Regions from separate parts of the Sphingobacterium sp. HJSM2_6 genome, predicted to be linked through region 4. Evidence: riboswitches for the same ligand, from Rfam matches in the RefSeq annotation. Region 4 holds a riboswitch; each other region holds the start of a gene.
What was found. A riboswitch is a leader RNA that binds a small molecule or an ion and turns the genes downstream of it on or off. The one in region 4 is predicted to bind S-adenosylmethionine.
Positions count from the first base shown of each region.

Region 1: it holds a riboswitch for S-adenosylmethionine, as region 4 does, so the genes downstream of both, metE (5-methyltetrahydropteroyltriglutamate--homocysteine S-methyltransferase) here and ACFRAE_RS09220 (5-oxoprolinase) in region 4, are expected to answer to the same signal.
Region 2: it holds a riboswitch for S-adenosylmethionine, as region 4 does, so the genes downstream of both, ACFRAE_RS07400 (methylenetetrahydrofolate reductase) here and ACFRAE_RS09220 (5-oxoprolinase) in region 4, are expected to answer to the same signal.
Region 3: it holds a riboswitch for S-adenosylmethionine, as region 4 does, so the genes downstream of both, ACFRAE_RS00750 (O-acetylhomoserine aminocarboxypropyltransferase/cysteine synthase family protein) here and ACFRAE_RS09220 (5-oxoprolinase) in region 4, are expected to answer to the same signal.

Region 1 is NZ_JBMOXB010000002.1:34,863-38,771, reverse strand. It holds gene metE (5-methyltetrahydropteroyltriglutamate--homocysteine S-methyltransferase) at 1-1,827, opposite strand, end outside; SAM riboswitch class I at 1,898-1,996, opposite strand; gene ACFRAE_RS02690 (formylglycine-generating enzyme family protein) at 2,208-3,293, shown strand; gene carB (carbamoyl-phosphate synthase large subunit) at 3,370-3,909, opposite strand, start outside.
Region 2 is NZ_JBMOXB010000006.1:124,828-128,736, forward strand. It holds gene ACFRAE_RS07390 (SusC/RagA family TonB-linked outer membrane protein) at 1-832, opposite strand, end outside; gene rimM (ribosome maturation factor RimM) at 1,168-1,695, shown strand; SAM riboswitch class I at 1,763-1,860, shown strand; gene ACFRAE_RS07400 (methylenetetrahydrofolate reductase) at 1,908-2,864, shown strand; gene ACFRAE_RS07405 (YwbE family protein) at 2,989-3,195, shown strand; gene ACFRAE_RS07410 (DUF2723 domain-containing protein) at 3,361-3,909, shown strand, end outside.
Region 3 is NZ_JBMOXB010000001.1:173,395-177,303, reverse strand. It holds gene ACFRAE_RS00760 (homoserine dehydrogenase) at 1-414, opposite strand, end outside; gene ACFRAE_RS00755 (homoserine O-acetyltransferase family protein) at 416-1,474, opposite strand; gene ACFRAE_RS00750 (O-acetylhomoserine aminocarboxypropyltransferase/cysteine synthase family protein) at 1,525-2,826, opposite strand; SAM riboswitch class I at 3,075-3,188, opposite strand; gene ACFRAE_RS00745 (hypothetical protein) at 3,371-3,802, opposite strand.
Region 4 is NZ_JBMOXB010000008.1:145,207-149,115, reverse strand. It holds gene rpoN (RNA polymerase factor sigma-54) at 1-898, shown strand, start outside; SAM-I-IV-variant riboswitch at 1,010-1,103, shown strand; gene ACFRAE_RS09220 (5-oxoprolinase) at 1,164-1,424, shown strand; gene ACFRAE_RS09215 (DUF2891 domain-containing protein) at 1,591-2,688, opposite strand; gene ACFRAE_RS09210 (DUF937 domain-containing protein) at 2,753-3,436, shown strand; gene ACFRAE_RS09205 (threonine aldolase family protein) at 3,580-3,909, shown strand, end outside.

The DNA.
Region 1 (3,909 bases), on a different contig from region 4:
AATTCCTGCTTTCTCTAAGGCTTGTACCTCATCTAAAATTGCTAAAGCAATTTGATAAGTTGTCGTAGAACGTGGTTGATCGTTACGTACAAATGACCATTGAAGAATCGTAACAGGACCTGTTAACATTCCTTTTACTGGACGGTTAGTTAAAGATTGTGCATAAGAAGACCAACGAACAGTCATATCTGCAGGACGGTAAACATCACCATAAATAACTGGAGGTTTAACACAACGTGAACCGTAAGATTGTACCCATCCGTTTTGAGTGAATGCGTATCCAGCTAATTGTTCACCGAAATATTCAACCATGTCATTACGTTCGAATTCTCCGTGTACTAATACATCGATATCCAATTCTTCTTGTAAACGAATAGTTCTTTCAGTTTCTTCAGCGATTTCTTTATCGTATTGCTCTTGGCTGATCGCTCCTTTTTTCAAATCTGCTCTCCATTTACGGACATCTTTTGTTTGTGGGAATGAACCAATAGTGGTCGTAGCGAATGCTGGTAAACCAAATTTAGCTAATTGAGCAGCTTTACGTTCGTCAAATACGGAAGTACGTTTTGCATCCTCATCTGTAATATTGTTCACACGATTTTTAACATCAGGCTTATGAATCAATGGAGATGTACGACGACTTTCTGCAGCAATTTTATTGGCTTCGAAACGTTTTTGTGTCTCTGCATCAACCTCAGCATCTGCCAATACCGCTAAATCTTTTACCTCTGCTAATTTTTGTTTAGCGAAAGCTAACCAATTCTTAACTTCAGCAGGTAATGATTCTTCATTGTTTTCATTGTCCAAATCAAAAGGAACATGCAATAAAGAAGAAGAAGGTGCAATCCATACACGGTCTTTACCTAAGGCATCTACTGCTTGTTTAATTTTTGTTAATGATTTTTCATAATCATTTTTCCAAATGTTACGGCCTTCAACAACACCTAAAGATAATGTCAAAGAAGCAGGAACTTTGGCTAATATGCTGTCGAGTTGGTTTTCTCCACGTACTAAATCGACATGAAGTGCATAAACTGGTAAATTTAATGCAGTCTCTTCATTATCACGTAGAGCCTCGAAGTAAGTTGCAACGATTAATTTGATACCTTTTGCTGCTGTAGCGAATTTCTCGAAAACACGAGCATATAGTGCACGAGTAGCATCATCAATATCTAAAGCTAGGAATGGCTCATCAATTTGTACATATTGAGCACCTGCATCTGCAAGTTTTCCTAAAATCTCTTCATAAACTGGTAATAAATTATCGATCAAATCGATACGGTTGAAACCTGTTTCTTTTTCTTTACCTAACAATAAGTAAGAAATAGGACCAAGTAAAACTGGTTTAGTTTCAATTCCTAATTGTTTTGCTTCATTATATTCATTTAAGAATTTTTCTGAAGTCAATTTAAATTCTTGGTTTTTTACAAACTCAGGCACAATGTAGTGATAGTTTGTGTCGAACCATTTTGTCATTTCCATGGCAGTAACATCTACTCCACCTTCTTGGAAACCACGTGCCATCGCAAAATATAAATCTAGGTTATATTGACGATCTATTTTATTCAATAATGAATTATAACGTGCTGGGATAGCTCCTACAGTTAAAGATAAATCTAAAACTTGGTCATAAAATGAGAAATCATTGGAAGGAATCAAATCGATACCATTATCTTTTTGAGTGTTCCAGTTGCTTTCACGGATTTTAAGTCCTGCTTGCAATAATTCTTCCGCGCTGATTTTTTTCGCCCAATAAGCCTCATTAGCTTTTTTCAATTCGCGGAAAGCGCCCACGCGTGGGTAACCTAAATTGTTTGTTAATAACATAAAGTATTGTCCTTAAATTAATTTACTAAAATCATTTGCTAAGAGAAGGCTATCATAGATTAGTGAAGCCAGCTTATCTTTCCCTTTTCAGGTAGAATGTAGCACCTTGTCAAGTGACAGGTTGCTAAGGCTTCATTGGGTCTAGTCCCTCTGCCTTTCTCTATAAGCGGTGCTAAGGTATGAATTAAAATTCTTATTTCCAAGAAACTCTTTTACAGTAATCGGAAAGACAGCTTAAATTCACAATAATGGGACGCAGAATTACGGATGATGAAAATTATTCACTGTCTATTTTAAAAACAAACCCATTCATCTTCTTCAGATCATATTCGTTGCTAAGTTTTCATTTTTCATTTATTTTTTCCTATAATAGTCAACAAATGAAAAGAATAGTCAATCTTCTACTGTTTGCAAGTCTTATTCAAGCCTGTCAAACAAATTCTAAATCTACAGAAACGTCTGCTAAATTTCCGGATGATTCGGTTGCTTTATGCAGTACTACAAGTATACCCTCACGATTTACAGCTGCACAAAATAGCCCAACGGATTCCATCGTACGTAAAGGAAAAGATGCTGCCGAAATGGTTCGCATGCCAGGTGGAAAGTTTACGATGGGAAGCGCCACTTTTCAAGATGCACAACCCTTACATGAAGTTGAACTTTCTCCATTTTTAATTGATGTACATGAAGTCACCAACGCACAATTTGCAAAATTTGTGGAAGAGACTGGGTACAAAACAGTTGCTGAACGACCTTTAGACCCCAGTGATTTCCCTGGTGTAGATCCTCAATTATTAGTTCCGGGATCTGCGGTGTTTAAAGCGCCTGAACACGTTCAGGGAATGGAAAATCACCTGCAATGGTGGTCTTATGTGCCAGATGCTAATTGGAAGCACCCAGAAGGCCCCAAAAGCTCCATAAAAGGGAAAGAAAATCATCCTGTTACGCAACTCGCCTATCAAGATGCGGAAGCCTATGCTAAATGGGCTGGCAAAAGGTTGCCCACAGAAGCTGAATGGGAATATGCAGCCAAAGCGGGTAAACACAGTAATGAAACTTATTATTGGGGTGCTGAAAAATTAGAAAATGGCAAATGGTTAGCTAATATTTACCAAGGTGAATTCCCTAGCCACAACAGCAAGGAAGATGGTTTTGAAACCAGTGCGCCTGTAAAATCATTTCCACCGAATGATTATGGTCTTTACGACATGGAAGGCAATGTTTGGGAATGGTGCTCTGACTTTTACAGACCCGATTATTACCAACAAAGCTCAAAATCTAATCCAAAAGGTCCTTCCGATTCTTACGATCCTCAAGAGCCAAATACCGTAAAAAAAGTACAACGTGGAGGATCTTTTCTATGCAACGATCAATATTGCGAACGCTATAAAGCTGGAAGTCGTGGAAAAGGAGAAATCAACTCCCCAACCAACAATGTGGGCTTTCGATGCGTTATGGATATTTAATAATTAGGTTTATTAACTCCTAAAAAAAGCGCTGTTTCGTAGGAAACAGCGCTTTTTTTAGGAGTTTGTTCTATGCTTATTGCGCATTTAAGAACATTGATTTTGTACTGTATAATTCTCTAAAATGAGGATCTTGTAAATCTTTTATGAAGCGAATAGCTTCTCCAGTAGATTTCATTTCAGGGCCTAATTGTTTATCTACCTCTGGGAATTTCGAGAAGGAGAATACAGGCTCTTTAATGGCATAACCTTGAAGTTTACGTTCAATAGTAAAATCTGACAATTTATTCTCTCCTAACATTACCTTGGTGGCGATATTAATATAAGGAACATCGTATGCTTTAGCTATGAATGGAACCGTACGTGAAGCTCTTGGATTTGCTTCAATCACGAATACGTTATCATTTTTAATCGCAAACTGAATATTCAACAAACCTCTTACGTTTAATGCTTTTGCCAATTTGATGGAATACTCTTCCATTTTATCTTGAACCGCTTGTGTTAAACTAAATGGAGGTAATACGGCCGATGAATCACCCGAGTGAATACCAGCAGGTTCAATGTGTTCCATCATTCCGATGATATGAACATCATCCCCATCAGAAATAGAATCGGA
Region 2 (3,909 bases), on a different contig from region 4:
GATTTCCGTTGGTCAATTGGTTAAAACCTACCTTGGTCGAATAGGATAAGCTAAGGTCTTTTGAAGATGCGGTTTTTGTCGTTACGACGATAACCCCATTAGCTCCTTGAGAACCATAAACGGAGGTAGAAGCAGCATCTTTTAGAATGGCGATGTTTTCGATATCATCCGGATTTAAATCGCCGGGATTATTTCCGAAAATTACCCCGTTAATCACCCATAGAGGACTTGTGGATCCACTTAATGTCGCCTGTCCACGAATAACAACGCCACCGCGTGCACCAGGACGTCCCGTTCCAGGAGCAACATATACTCCAGGGGCTTTACCGTTCAACATGTTTTCTACTGATGGATTGGTTACATCTCTTAATTTGGAACCCGATACCGTAGATAGGGATCCTGTTAGACTTTCTTTCTTTTGGGTTGATCCGTATCCAACAACAATGATCTCATCAATATTATCACTGGTTTCTGTTAGGCTGATGGTTAAAGTCGCAGCAGTAATGCTGACTTCTTTTTTCTCATGGCCTATAGCTGTGATAATTAATGTTTGTCCTACACTAGCATCGATGGAAAATTCACCTTTATTATTTGAGGATGTTGCTTTTGCTGGATTTTCTTTGACTGCAATAGTCGCTCCTTCTATAGGACCAGCACTATTGCTTACCTTTCCTTGGATGCTTTGCTGGAAATTAGACTCCTTGATGGGACTTGGCCAAGTGTTTGGCGTTGCCCTTGCTTCAAGTTGACTGAAGGATGCTAGTATAAATGCTGCTGAAAAGGGGCATAGTGTACTAGCTAAAAAAAAATTGAGTAATCTTTTTTTATACATATTTAATTCAATTAAAGTTTTAAGGTTCTGGGGAACCATAATTAGGGTTTGTTTAATACAATGATAAAGTAATTGTTAATTAATAATTTTAGTGAAGCCATATCAAACGATTGCTTAAATTGTGCAAACGATTGATATTGTAACGAACAATTGAATTATTAAATTAATATTTATTTAATTAGGTCAATTAGTTGTTTTTATTTAATTCAAGTGTGATTATTCTTAGGATAGCTTAAGTTCTTTTGTTGGGTTTGGAACATTTATCTAAACGCTATAGTGATGTACGATGAACCTTTTCCACTTATATTGCGTATTTTTGTCGTTTAAGATACATCATGACAATAGATCAAAGTTTTTATATAGGTTATATTAGTAAATCGAGAGGATTGAAGGGGGAATTACAACTATTCTTCGAGTTCGAAGAATATGCAGCTTTAGATTTGGATATTATCTTTATAGAAATTGATAATAAATTAGTGCCTTTTTTTGTGGATCAGATAAAACTCCACAACAATAGTACAGCTTATGTTTCTTTTGAAGATGTCGATCATATTGATAAAGCACAACCTTTGGTGCGTAAAAAGATGTATTTACCCCTTGAAAAAATGCCGGAGCGTGATCCCAATGATTTTAGGTATACTGATTTAGTCGGATATTTGGTAATTGATGAGGTGGAAGGTGAATTGGGAGAAATTACAGAAGTTCAGGAAATGCCCCAACAATTTATTGCGACGATCGCTATGGAGGAAAAAGAAGTCTTATTTCCACTCAATGAAGATCTAATCGTAGGCATTGATCAGGAGGAAGAGGTGATCGTCGTTAAACTACCAGAGGGTTTGATTGCTATGTATTTAGAGCAATAATCCAATTCTTATCATCTTTTTTAGTATTATATTTTGTCATTCCTCTAGGATTGACGATATTAGCCATCGCTTATAGAGAAAGGTAGAGGGAATAGACCCGCTGAAGCCTTAGCAACCTGATTCATTCAAGGTGCTACATTCTACCCCGAAAGGGAAAGATAAGCTGCAAACCAGACCCACACTGCGTTTTCTCTAAGCCTTAATATATTTTTATGAAAATTATAGATCATATTAAAAACGCAAAAGGTAAAACCTTATATTCTTTCGAATTACTTCCTCCAGCTAAAGGACAAGGTATACAGAGTATTTTTAAAACTATGGATGAATTGATGGAGTTTAAACCACCATTCATTGATGTTACTTACCACAGGGAGGATTATCTATATAAGCAACATTCCAGTGGCTTATTGGAACGAGTTTCTTATAGAAAACGACCAGGAACCGTTGCTATCTGTGCAGCTATCATGAGTAAATATAAAGTGGATGCAGTTCCGCATCTTATTTGCGGTGGTTTTACGAAGGAGGAAACGGAAAATGCTTTAATCGATTTGAATTTTTTAGGAATCGATAATGTGTTGGTACTGCGAGGTGATGCTCGAAAAGGAGATGCTGATTTTATTCCAACCCCAGGTGGACATGCCTATGCCACAGAATTGCTAGAGCAGGTGGTGGATATGAATAGAGGCCGATACCTGCATGAGGATATTACTATTGCCGAGAAAACAAATTTTTGTATCGGTGTAGCGGGTTATCCTGAAAAACATTTTGAAGCCCCCAATTTTAATACAGATTTTAAATGGTTGAAAAAGAAAGTAGAGATGGGTGCCGAATTTATTGTAACCCAAATGTTTTTCAACGTTGAAAAGTATAAAGAGTTTGTCATTAAGTGTCGGGAAAATGATATTCATGTGCCTATTATTCCAGGGTTAAAACCATTGACTAGTAAAAATCAATTGATTACTTTACCTCGAATATTTCACTTAGATATCCCAGAAGACTTGAGTGATGCCGTAGCAGATTGTAAGACAAATGCTGATGTAAGACAGGTAGGAGAGGAATGGTTGGTGCAACAATGTAAAGAATTAATTGAATTTGGAGCACCAGTAATGCATTTCTATACCATGAGTAATCCAGGTCCTACTAAAAAGATTGTGGAGAAACTTGTATAAGTTCCCTACGATTAGCTCAAATAATAAGAGAGTCAAGCAAAAACAGCTTGACTCTCTTGTTATTTAATAGTTTTATTTCGCTGTCGATGATATTAAACCTATTTTTGTTGAAAATAAAATACATATGCCAAATCCAAATAATAGAGCTGATATAAAGGTGGGAATGTTAGTCAATATCATCCTAAAAAAAGATCAACGTACTGGCGAATTGACGGAAGGTATTGTGAAAAATATTTTGACCTCTGCAAATTTTCATACCCGAGGGATAAAGGTGAAACTTACGGATGGGCAGGTGGGCCGCGTGGCAGAAATAATTGAAGATGATTTTTAAATCATACCCCTAATACCACAAGAAGCATTGCCACAATACCTGATCCACTAATCCTTAATTTGAAGCGATTTTCCCAAGCTATAAAACCTTCTTTTGTTAAATACTGTTAATCCCACAATGGAGTAAAGAAACTTCTTTACATTTATTGTAACTAACAGCTAAGCTATGATGAAGTATAATCAATGGAATAACCTACTTGGATGGATGTGTGGATTGATTTCCACGATCGTTTATATCCTTTGTACCGATAAAACGACCAGTTGGTGGGATACGGGAGAGTTTATTGCCTCGGCCTATAAATTAGAAATTGTACACCAACCCGGTGCGCCATTATTTCTTTTAATTCAGAATTTATTTTCCAATTTAGCTTTCGGTGATACTTCAAAAATAGCCTACATGATGAATGTGGGATCTGCTATTTGCAGCGGCTTAACTATTGTATTTTTATTTTGGACCATTACGGCTTTAGCTCGAAAAATACTTAGCAAAACGAATCCCCATGATGATTTAAATATTTTTAAAATTTTAGGTGCAGGCATGGTAGGTGCATTGGCCTATAGTTTTTCAGATACCTTCTGGTATTCTGCTGTAGAATCGGAGGTATATGCGATGTCTTCCTTGTGTACGGCTGTCGTTTTTTGGTTGGCGATGAAGTGGGAGCGAAGGGCAGATGAAGCAGATTCAAATCGTTGGATAATCGTTATTGCTTTTGTG
Region 3 (3,909 bases), on a different contig from region 4:
ATCATAATATTCTTCGAGATTACGAATAATTGGGATACTACCACAAACCGCTCCTTCATAGAGTAGGGAAGTGCCGTGCTCTTGTTGAATTTCCGTTAGTTCCTCTAAATGTGTGGCGATCATTTTCTTATTCGCAGAAACTACATTCTTTCCAGAACTCAACGCTCTTTTGGTAATTTCAAATGCTGCATCTGCATCATCAATTAATTCTACAACAGTATTAATCTCTGGATCGTTCAATATCACATCGGGATCCGTTGTGAATAATTCTGCAGGTAAAGTTCTTTTTTTATCAGCATTTTTTATGACAAACTTTTTAATTTCTAAGTTTAAGTGCTTTGTTTTAATAATATCATACAACCCTTGCCCTACAACTCCAAAACCGAACATACCGATGGTAAGTTTTTTGCTCATTTTACTGGATTAAATTTAATTGATTTGCTGTTTTGTTTTTATGTTTCTCTAAGAATGTTCCTATTACCTGTGTTAAGATTTTAGTTTCTATTAAAAAACCATCATGGCCAAAAAAAGAATGTAATTCATAATATTCCGCATTAGGAATATTTTTGGCGATAAATTCTTGTTCTTGCGGTGGAAACAATACATCGGAAGGAATACCAATTACTAAGGTATTGATGTCTTGAAGCTGATGTAATACTTCTTCTACCGAACCGCGGTTTCTTCCTAAATGATGACTATCCATCGCTTTGGTTAGGTACCAATAACTTAAGGCATTGAATCTTTTAACCAATTTATCGCCTTGATAGTCTTGGTAGGATGACGCTTTGTATTGATCTGTTTTTTCAGGGTCAGATTCTACCTGTGTAGCGCAATACGCATTATAAGTTCTATACGACAGTAAGGCTATACTTCTAGCGGCTTTTAGTCCTCTAGCGCCTGCTTCAGCCTGACGATCATAAAAACTAGGATCAGCAGTTAACGCTAATCGCTGACTCTCATTAAATGCAATTCCCCATGGGGAGAAAAAGGCATTTGTTCCAATTGCGATTAGGTTATGTATTTTTATTGTTTTTGAGGCTGCCCATTCCAAAACTTGCTGCCCACCAAGAGAACCACCGATAAGACTATTTATTTCATAAATCTCCAGGTTGTCCGCTAATAGTTGGTGCGCCTGTACGATATCTCGTATAGTAAATTGAGGAAAATCTAAATAATAAGGCTCATTTGTAGAAGGATCAATCGACAATGGATTGGTCGTCCCATAATGAGATCCCAAAACATTGGCACAAATAATAAAATATTCTTGATCGTTAAATAATTCATGGGGACCAAAAAGCCCCGGCCACCAATCAAATACGTCTGAATTGGCAGTTAGCGCATGACAGACCCATATCACATTTGATTTATCTTCATTTAGCTTACCAAAGGTATGGTAAGCTATTTGAAGGTTTTTAAGTTTCTTTCCGCTCTCTAATTGAAAGTCTTGATCGTACTCGAATATTGCTAAACTCATTCTTTATCTTTTATCTTTCATCCCAAAAATCAAACAAGAGTTCCCCCTGCTTATTTGATTTTGTCAAAAGCCTGCTGTAGATCTGCTTTAATATCATCGATATGCTCAATTCCTACAGAAAGTCTTAATTGACCAGGAAACACACCTGCTTTTTGTTGTTCTTCAGTACTTAATTGTTGGTGAGTAGTAGCTGCTGGATGAATAATTAAGGATTTTGCATCACCCACATTTGCTAAATGACTTACTAACTCTAAGGAATCAATAAATTCATTTGCTTTTTCCACCCCACCTTTTACCGTAAAAGATAATACAGCGCCATATCCATTCTTCAAATATTTTTGAGCATTTTGATGATACGGATGGTTTTTCAATCCTGGGTAGCTTACTTTTTCTACTTGAGGATGTGCATCTAGCCATTGAGCTATTTCTAAGGCATTATCCACATGTCTTTGAACCCTTAGGGATAATGTTTCTAAGCCTTGTACTAATAAAAAGGAATTAAAAGGAGATAGGGCAGGGCCGAAATCTCTTAATCCTTCTACTCGTGCACGAATGGCAAATTGGATATTTCCAAAAGGACCATTCTCACCAAATACCTCAGAGAATACTAAACCGTGATAACCTTCCGAAGGTTCAGAAAATTGTTTGAATTTCCCATTTCCCCAATTGTAGTTACCACCATCAATAATAACTCCTCCTATACTTGTACCGTGACCACCAATCCATTTTGTTGCAGATTCCACAACCACATGTGCACCATGTTCTAATGGCTTGAATAAAAAGCCACCTGCTCCAAAAGTATTGTCGACGATAACTGGAAGGTCATATTTCTTAGCTACAGCAGCAATTTTTTCAAAATCAGGAATATTATAACTTGGATTTCCTATAGTTTCCAAATAGATTGCTTTGGTCTTGTCGTCAATCAACGATTCAATTTTGTCTGCATCGGTATCTTCAGCAAATCTTGCTTCAATGCCTAAGCGTTTGAAAGCCACTTTAAATTGATTATATGTTCCTCCGTATAGATTTGCTCCAGATACGAAATTATCGCCTGCTTCTAAAATGTTGTTTAAAGCAATAAATTGTGCGGCTTGACCCGATGATACAGCTAATGCTGCTACACCGCCTTCTAGTGCTGCAATGCGTTTTTCAAATACATCCGTTGTCGGATTCATGATACGCGTATAAATATTGCCAAATTGTTTTAAAGCAAATAAGTTCGCGCCATGTTCCGCATTTTCAAATACGTATGATGATGTTTGGTATATAGGTAATGCTCTAGATCCAGTGGTAGGATCTACTACTTGACCTGCATGAATTTGTAAAGTTTCGAATTTTAGGTTGTTTGCCATTGCTATTGTGGTTTATTAGTTTAAAAATTTTGTTCGTAAGTTGCTAGTTTGCTTTAATAGGCGGTCGTCGTTGGAGTATATCAATAATTACAAAGCCTAGAATCTTTGCAATTAGGAAATACAGACGACTAGCGCATTCGATTCGCAAAGCTTTGCAAACGAAAAATTGACGTATTGTAAATACAAGCTGAAAATTCAACTGCACACAATAAATTAGATTTTGAAGATTTTGATGTCATAGTCTATTTCATTTATATGCTCCTAGGCTTTATTGCTTCGGACAGGATTTGGCACCTTTTCAATCCTTATTGAAGGTTGCCAGTGGGTCATAGAGCCAGTCTCTCGCCACTTCTTTATAAATCAAGACCCATCGATATGAGAAGGTGTTGATTAGTGTACCACTATCGAAGTACTTTGCAAATATAGGTTTCAAAAATCAATTATGCAAAGATTTTTATTAATAATATCTCTTTTTTGTGGAGCTTAATGCCTCTAAATACCCTTAAGTTACACTAGGTGAAATCTTATTGGATATGCCGTTTTATTAAAATCTAGAGGTACTAGCTTCGCGAATGGCAATAATTTCATCGACTATATATCGGGTATTACCTCGCCATGGTAAAACACCATGATATTCTTTATAATGCAATTCGATATATTTCCCACTGTTTCTAGACAGGCTATCGTAAATTGCTTGGTCTTCAATAGAAAATTCAAACTCATTACTGGTCAATCCTGTACCAGCTTGCGGAGTTCGAATCCCATCCTGTATTAATTTCCCTTCATAGGTCTTAAAAATATTACCTTTTTTTACCGCAAAATTTAAGACACCAGATTTCACCCCATCGCCAAATACAAAATAATATTTAGCATAAACTATTCCTGATACGGAAAGAAATGCAATAAGAATAAACCAATTTAAAAATTTCCGAAATGTGGATGTCCCTTTAGATGGTACCTGGTCTGTAGATTTCATAATCTTTTTTTACTTTAAACAGCAAAAAGAATACCTAAAATAAGTTGTCAATTTTTATTGTAGCATTATAGCTAATTATTTGAACAGCTGATAAGGTATATTATACG
Region 4 (3,909 bases):
TGGTATAGGTGCTAGAAGTCTTCAGGAGTGCCTTAATATTCAACTAAAAAAGAAAGACCAAGACAATCCTGTTATCAAGGAGGCAATGGTTGTCGTTCAGAATTATTTGGATGAATTCACAAAAAAACATTACGATAAAATTGAAAAACAATTAGGTGTTAATTCTGATGAATTAAAAGAGATTGTTAATGAGATTTTAAAATTAAATCCTAAGCCTGGAGATTCCAGTTCTGCGGCAGGTAAACAGCTTCACATTATTCCAGATTTTCATATTAGTAATAATGATAGTGTTCTTCATTTAACCCTTAATAGCAGAAATGCACCTGAATTGCGTGTTTCGCGTTCGTATCAAGAAATGTTTGAGCATTATGAGAAGGCGGAAAAAAATGATAAAAAAATGAAAGAGGCAGTTCAGTTTGTCAAGCAAAAACTAGACTCTGCAAAATGGTTTATTGATGCCATCAAACAAAGACAACAAACCCTCTTAAAGACTATGAATGCCATCATGGAATATCAATATGATTATTTCTTAACTGGGGATGACAGGATGTTAAAACCGATGATCCTTAAAGATATCGCAGATAAAATTGAAATGGATATTTCAACAGTATCTAGAGTGGCGAATTCAAAATATGTACAAACCGAATTTGGCACATTCCTACTAAAATCATTCTTTTCCGAAGCTATTCAAACGGAATCTGGAGAAGAAGTCTCCAATAAAGAAGTTAAAAAAATCTTGGAGGAATGTATAGCTAATGAAGATAAAAGAAAACCTCTTGCAGATGAAAAATTAACTGATATTCTTAAAGAAAAAGGTTATTCTATTGCTAGAAGAACGGTAGCCAAATATAGAGAGGCTATGAATATTCCTGTAGCACGCTTAAGAAAAGAATTGTAGAACATATGATTCGATCTATAAAAAGCCTAATCTGTAAAATAGATTAGGCTTTTTTATTTATAAATTATTTAAGGGTATTTATTTGGAATTAAAATATATTCTACTAAATTTGTAGAGTATTCAGAATTGCCAAAGCAATACCAACCGAGTGTAGTCACCGCGGTGGTAAAATAATACGGGTAGCTTACCAAAAAAAACGCAGTTATGCCTGGTCTAAATCCCACTTCTGAATGCAATGATGGTTAAACTATTTAAACAGAATTGTATGTCAAATTCCACAGATCTAAAAAAACATTTACAATCTCAATTTTATCATTATTCTACTCAAGAATTGGTTATTCTTAATAATGATTTGATTCAATCCAATTGGGGAAAAAACAAAACAATATTTAGAACAGCATTGCTTTCTGCCTTATCAAAACGAGGCATAGACCTTTCAGCAATTATTTCTCATGAAGATGGATTCACACAAATTCATAGGGTACAGGTAAAATTGGAAGAAAACAGATTAATACCCATCCAGTAGGATTTAAGAATTTTCAAGCCTATAGATTGGAGAAATTTAACATGCATCTTGAAATGATTTCACTAAATTTTACCGAATCTATAGGCTTATAATATGGTTTTAATGAACAACAAAAAAATTGCTTAATTAAATCAAGTTGTATATTAAAAGCGTTTAAATTAAAAATCTATTTATTGCTAAGCGCATATAAGGCAAAGGTACCTAGCCAGTGAGACCCCATATAATCATCTTTTACATGTAAATTACCAATAGAAAAGTTGATATGATCATTTGCTATATTCTTCAAATGGCTTAATGCAGGAATGGATTTTGAAATTCCATTTAAACAGACTGCTCTACTGTAATTTAATCCATCCAAATGAACCAATTTACCATCACTACGATCTTTAACAATTGCAGGTTTTAATTCAAATTGTGGCTCATAAAGTTCAGGCATAAATAGCTTTAACCAGGCATCATAGCTCATTTCATCCATTAACTTACTCATTAAAAATGCTTCCTCTAGACATGGGGATAAAAAATCATATCCACTTGGCTCATAATTCAAATCACAATTTTTATCATGTTGAAATAATCTTAAGGCATGTTCCTTTATACTTGATTCAAACGGCTTATTTACTAATGTTTTAGCGTAATCAAGAGATAGAGACAACCCAAATGCCGAATTATCGTGTTGACCTGCTCGTATAGGATATACTAATTTTGGCAAATATTCCATGTAACGTTGCACCAACAAATTAACCAAAGGTTGCAAATATTCTTCCCAACGTTTTGCATCAGGATCATTCCAAGTATGTAATTCTTCTTGCAATTTGAATAACCAAGCCCAACCATAGGTACGTTCAAAACTTAAATTATTTTTATCCTCAAAAAAGGCTTTTTCCACCGCTACATGTTCCACTGTGATATGCTCATTTAAAAGCTTTCGAATATTTCCATCGGTGTCCAATTCAGGAAATTGTTTCATTAATTTGATAATCGACCAATATCCATGAACTGAAGAATGCCAATCAAAACAACCATAAAATATGGGTCTTAATTGTTTTGGACTTTTTAAATCTGCCTCACTTCCGATAACCTGACCTAATTTATTTGGATATTCTATTGTTAAACAATGAACAGGAAGTGCAAAAATCTGTTTGGCAAGTTCCGATGTGAGTTTTGCTTCCTCTTTGACCTTTAAATCTTTTTGTGATGATTTTTCAGCACATGAAAGCTGTAAGCCTGTGAGCAAAAGCAATATATACATTACATATTTATTCATATACAACGATTTGGCTTTATATTTGATTTATAAAAGTAACTTAAAAAACTAAATATACGACAATATGAATCTAACTGATTTAATTTCAGGTGGCATAGGAAATCAAGCCACGGAAGGTATTTCTCAAAAGCTAGGCTTAGATAAAAACCAAACACAATGGGTCATTGCTGCTGCCGTTCCATTAATGATGTCCGCATTAAAATATAATGCCAATAAAAGCCCTGAAAAAGCGGAAGGTATTCAACAAGCGCTTTCCAGTAAACATAATGGAAATATTTTTGATAGCCTTGGTAGTTTATTTAACAATGGACCTACAGAAGAAGAAGATAAAATTGTAAATCACATATTTGGTAAAAACACCGATACAGTTAAAGAATCTTTAGCAGAAAAATCAGGTATAAACATTGGAAAAATTGGAGGCATATTAGCTTTAATAGCACCCTTAGTTATGGGCTATCTCGGCAAACAAAAACAAAATCAAGATCCTCAACAAGAAAGCTCAGGTGGTTTAGGTGATTTGTTAGGTAATATTTTAGGAGGTGGTTCTTCCCAATCCAATTCAGGACCATTGGGTGGAATTGGCGATTTAATTGGTAGTGTTTTAGGTGGAGGATCAAGCTCCAATGAATCCAAACCAAGTTTAGGGGGTGGAATTGGTGACTTAGTCGGTGATTTCTTTAATCAAAAGAACGATAAAAGTGCTAAAGGATCTATTTTAGACAGCTTAGCTGGTATGTTTTCGAAATAAAATCGAGTTGAATTGTTAAAACCATCAAAAAGGGAACAGGTACTGTTGATCTTTTTGATGGTTTTTTTTTATTTAAAATCTATAAACCTATTTATACTCTAGAAATTTTTCACTTAATTGCCACAATCAATTTCCAAGTATTTATGTCGAAAATCAGTTTCAAAAACGATTATAGTGAAGGTGCTCATCCTCAAGTTCTACAGCTTTTATTAGCATCAAATTCAACCCAAGAACCAGGATATGGTGAAGACAGCTTAAGTCTCAAAGCTAAAGAAATGATTGCTAAAAAACTGAATAGACCTAACATTCCTATTTACTTGGTAACTGGTGGTACTCAGGCCAATTTATTAATTATTTCACATGTTTTAAAATCCTACGAGTCGGTCATCGCTGTAGACTCTAGTCATATTCAAGTGCATGAAACTGGGGCCATTGAACATGCAGGCCATAAAATTAATTTAATACCCCAACAA